Regions from separate parts of the Paenibacillus chartarius genome, predicted to be linked through region 2. Evidence: a T-box and tRNA genes for the amino acid it is inferred to sense, from the RefSeq annotation. Region 2 holds a T-box; the other holds one or more tRNA genes.
What was found. A T-box is a leader RNA that pairs with one kind of tRNA and senses whether it is charged. The one in region 2 lies ahead of argS (arginine--tRNA ligase), so its partner is inferred to be a tRNA-Arg.
Positions count from the first base shown of each region.

Region 1 (2,398 bases), on a different contig from region 2:
GTGTCCGGCAACAAGCACCCTGAGAAAAGGCTTCCGAGCAAGCACTAAAGCGGAATAGATTTTGCATGGAAAAGCCTGCCGCGTCGAGTTGACGGGCAGGCTTTGTTACGCCATATTTCCCTATGCGAATTGAGCTTCCGGGGTCATCCCATAATAAGCGGACTGCGCTTCGAAGCGCTTCTTCACTGTTTGTCCGGACGCTGAGTGGCCTTCTCCGCCCTGCGCATATAGTCGTCATAGCGCCCGTCGATTTCTTCGGCCATGCTCCGGTATTTGCGGGTTTCCTCTACAATGGGGTCGGTTGCCGCGGTTATGCGGATTTCATAACGCGGACGCAGCCGCTCCCGTGCGGCTTCCTCGGGCTCCTCCGCGGACAGCTTTTCTTCGCTTAACGTCTCCAGCATGCGTGCTTCCAGCTGATCTTTTTCATCCATACTCGGCTTCCCCTTTCGTTTCGTCCTGCCTGTAGTTTACATCGGGAAGGGGCGGTTTACACATGGGCCGCGGCAAAAATTGCATATACTACCGAGGTATGTCGACTATTTGAGAAGGAGGTCGAGTCAAGTGGATGCTAAGAAACGCACGGACAACCCGGCGATGGACGAAATCTCGGAGCTGGGGACGACGCAAGCGGGCAATGTCAACCTGCACAAAACGCGCGATTCCAAGCAAACGGTTGAAGAGCCTTTCTCCGGTCCGGGGATCACGGATCCCCGCACATCCGACTGAGAATAAAACCGCCCCTCGGGGCGGTTTATTCATTTTGGAGATGATTCAAAAACAGGTTTGGGTGTTCCGCTGCAAAACGTACGTTCAACGGACGCAAGTTTCGTCAAAAAAACCTAGCCGCTGCCGGCTAGGTTGTTCATCATTCGCAGTATGTAAAATGAAACGCGTCCCAGGAGGGACTCGAACCCCCGACAACTCGCTTAGAAGGCGAGTGCTCTATCCAGCTGAGCTACTGGGACAGGACGCGTTGGAGCGGGTGATGGGAATCGAACCCACGCCGCCAGCTTGGGAAGCTGGAGTTCTACCATTGAACTACACCCGCATTTTTGATGCGTTGACTACTATAGCATACGCCAGCGAGAAAATCAACATGTCATTTGGGCGGGGTTTTGCTTTCTCGTCTCGAATCCGGTACACTGATTGGCAATGTACGCGTTCTTGATGCTTGTCCCATCAAGACCCGGGAGGTGGAAGGTTGGAACCGACATCCAATAACGTGATCTTGCTTCCGGCAACAATTGCTCATTATGAACGGGAATTAACCAAATATTTAGAAGCGGAGCGGTACGAGGAAGCCGTTCGCCTGCTGCAATTCCTCAGCTCTTGCGAAGGCGGCGGGCCGGCTAAAGAGGAAGAATGGCTCGCGCTGCTCAGCTGGCTTCAGACGATGTTTCCCGAGACGGGATTTGCCGGTGCGGAAAGCTCCGGCACGGATAGCGCCGAAGACGCGGAAGACGAGGAGCAATTCGTTAGGCAGTACGTCGCAAACCGCAGCGGCGGCGATCGCTCCTATGGGCTGCAGCTGATCGAACTGCTGCGTGCCTCGGCTTCGCCGGAGCGGCAGCTGATGGCGCTGGAGCAGCTAACATTCACGGATACGGAGGAAGGCGATGCGGTGATTTTGGACTGGCTGGCGGAGACGGAAGCGCATCCGATGGTGCAGTTTAAGGCGCTGCAAACGCTTAAGAAACGAGGCGTCAAGGGAGCGGCCCGGTTCCCGAAGCTCGGCGCCGTTCATAGCGTTGACATCGAGGAAACGCCGGGCAGCCTGGACGAGTTCCCGGAGCCTGTCCGCGACATTATTTCGAGGGTCGAAGAGATCAGCGACATCGGATTGCCGGATTTTCCTTATTTCGCCCGGCAAACCTGGCTGGAGTTTCTGGCCTACAGCTACGGTACCGAGCTCTACAAGACGATTGTCCGAGCGGATAAGGAAGGAGCCGTCGACGCATGGGCGGCGGCGCTGCACAGGCTGTTGCTGGAGACAGTATTCGGAGAAGCCGATACGGCGGAACTTGCCGAATTGTACGGGATCACCGCGGTGCTGCAGACGCACTGGGACGAGGCCTACAAGGAGCTTAAGAGGTTCAGCCGTATCATGCTGCCCGTTTTGCCGGGCCGTTATTGAAATCGGAATGTTTTGTGATATACTATAATGGTTATAATTATGGCAAAACGATCGGACAAGCCGAACGCATAGCCTCAGCACGTGAATCCATGTCAGTGTACAATTTTTGGAGGGGAAAGCATAAAATGAAAGCAACTTGGGAAAAGATAGAGAAGAACGTAGGGGTCCTCGAGGTCGAAGTAGACGAGGCGCAGGTCGCTTCCGCTCTGGATAAAGCGTTCAAGAAAGTCGTAGCTCGCGTAAACGTACCGGGCTTCCGTA
Region 1 covers NZ_JBHLWN010000031.1:263,487-265,884, reverse strand. The annotation lists gene ACFFK0_RS09240 (DUF4023 family protein) at 1-48, shown strand, start outside; gene ACFFK0_RS09235 (hypothetical protein) at 183-434, opposite strand; gene ACFFK0_RS09230 (hypothetical protein) at 565-729, shown strand; tRNA gene ACFFK0_RS09225 (tRNA-Arg) at 895-968, opposite strand; tRNA gene ACFFK0_RS09220 (tRNA-Gly) at 978-1,051, opposite strand; gene ACFFK0_RS09215 (hypothetical protein) at 1,205-2,137, shown strand; gene tig (trigger factor) at 2,263-2,398, shown strand, end outside.
Region 1: it has a tRNA-Arg gene. The T-box ahead of argS (arginine--tRNA ligase) is inferred to sense a tRNA for this amino acid. The anticodon was not compared.

Region 2 (2,398 bases):
TTGCTGCAGCACGTCCTCTAATTTCAATACATTCCCTTTCCGCGTGGAAAGGCCCCTTCCTTCCAACCTTACACGTCCGAATGCAACATGCACCAATTCGTTCGCCCACTCGTATCCCATTCGCTCAATCACTTTAAACCATTGTTGAAAATGAAGATTTTGAGCATAATCGGTCACATAAATCGCTTTATCAAAATCGTATGTCTTTTTTCTGTAGAGGGCTGCAGTAATATCACGCATATGGTATAACGAGCTGCCATCCTGCTTTACTAGTAATGCAGGCGGGAGCTCATACTCATCCAACCTTACCAGCCAAGCACCATCGTCCTCTACCAGCAGCCCTTTAGCTTTCAGTTCCTCGATGACGGCACCCATTTGATCGTTGTAAAAGCTTTCACCCGCATATGAATCAAAGCTGACGCCAAGCAAATGGTAAGTTCGTCTAAATTCCGTCAGACTGATGTCCACAAACCATTCCCATAGCTGCAATGCTTCCGGGTCACCCTGTTCCATCTTCGCAAACCAACGACGCGCTTCGTTTTCCAAGTCAGGCTGCTTTTCGGCTTCTTCGTGAAAGACGACATATAAGCGAAGCAGCTCGTCGATCCCGCCCTTTTCAACGGCGTCGGCGTTCCCCCACAAGCGATAAGACGTAATCAACTTGCCGAACTGCGTCCCCCAATCTCCCAAATGATTGATGCCGATACACTGGTAGCCTTGGAACGAGAAGATCCGATATAGAGAATGTCCGATTACCGTTGATCGTAAATGAGCAATGTGAAACGGTTTTGCGATATTCGGCGAAGAGTAGTCGATGACGATCGTCTTTCCGTGCCCAACGGTTTGCGAACCATAATGTTCACGGCGGGTTAATATATCGGTGACGACGTCGTTTCCGATGCTCATTTTATCAAAATACATGTTCATATAACCGGCCACGGCTTCTTTGCGTTCGATAAAATCCAGCTGCAGCTGCTCCTTAAGCTCTTCGGCAATATACAGGGGCGATCGGCGCAGCAGCTTGCTTAATGGAAAGCAAGGCAGTGTCATGTCACCCATGTCCGGTTGGGGCGGTGTTTCGAGCGAGAGGACGATATCCTCTTTAGGAATTGAAGGATAGATTTCCGATACTTGCTCGGCGATACGAATTTTGTACGCTTTCATGTGCATCCCTCCATCTTCTTTAAGCAGCAAAAATGCAAAAAGCTCCCGTCTCCAAAAGAGACGAGAGCCATACGGTCCCGCGGTTCCACTCTACGTGCTAACCCATGGGTTAACCGCTCGATTGTTGTAACGGTCATTGACCGGGCTTGCCTACTGCTGCAGGTTCGGCAAACCGTTTCCCGGGCCCGGTTCCTCCATGCGGTACGTACCGGTTTCCACCTTCCCCGGCTCGCTGTGACTGTCCGACACGGAATACTTTTCCCGTTCATTAACGTTCTTCTTATTATGGATTAAATTACCACGAAGAAAACGTCAATGCAAGCGATAAGTTTTTACTTTGCGAGTAAAACGGTCATTTCAAGCTCCTTCAAGTACGTTCTCGGCACCAGATCTTGAACGAGTAAACGAAGCTTTTGTTCCGGTTCCACAGGTGGAAATTCTCGAACAATGATGTCATTGTTGATATCGACGTAATATTCGCCAATCATTTCCACTAATTTACCATTTTCCATGAGTAACCGAAATGCCCATCCATCGTGGTCGGAGCGTTGCTCGCCAAGAGTTCGATAATATACCAGCGTTTTGTCAGGTAAATGCGTGATGCCACTCAATTCCAAGCTGCCGAGCTTTCCGCGCGGTACCAGTACCGGGGCTTCTGGTGTCGGCGTACGGTCCAGAGGCACTATCGACGTTTTTCTTGGCGGATCCTTCGGTACCGAATATGGACGAATCGTGATCGACTTCGGAATTTCACCTGTTATTTGCGAGCTTATTTTCCATGTATTGATGTTCAATTTTCCTTCATGCCAGCCTTTTCTCATCCCGCTATAAGTAAAATCAAGGAAGCGTCCATTTTCGTCCATGATCTCCATATCGATAAAACCTTCCCTTGCCTCTCCCTCTTTGGTCTCCCCGATTATACTAATAAAAGAATCCGAATAACTGATGTTCTTAACCGTGATTTGAATCTGATCCTGGCTGACGGTTATAAGCTCCACCGTACGAATCCCCGCCTTGAGCATCCCTAGATTCGTGCTGAATGTAAAATTCCATTGTCCTTCTTTGTTGACCATCTCCCCGTTCGCCAGCTCGTAACCAACTTTACCAATGGTTATCTGCATATCGAATGTTTCCGGCAGCCCCTTCAACAACATGTCGTCTGGATTAGTAAAAATAACCCCGGCATACTGATGATCATTGATCAGATTCCCATACCCTGCCGTTGCCGGGATAC
Region 2 covers NZ_JBHLWN010000124.1:65,441-67,838, forward strand. The annotation lists gene argS (arginine--tRNA ligase) at 1-1,164, opposite strand, end outside; T-box leader at 1,218-1,442, opposite strand; gene ACFFK0_RS30330 (DUF4179 domain-containing protein) at 1,497-2,398, opposite strand, start outside.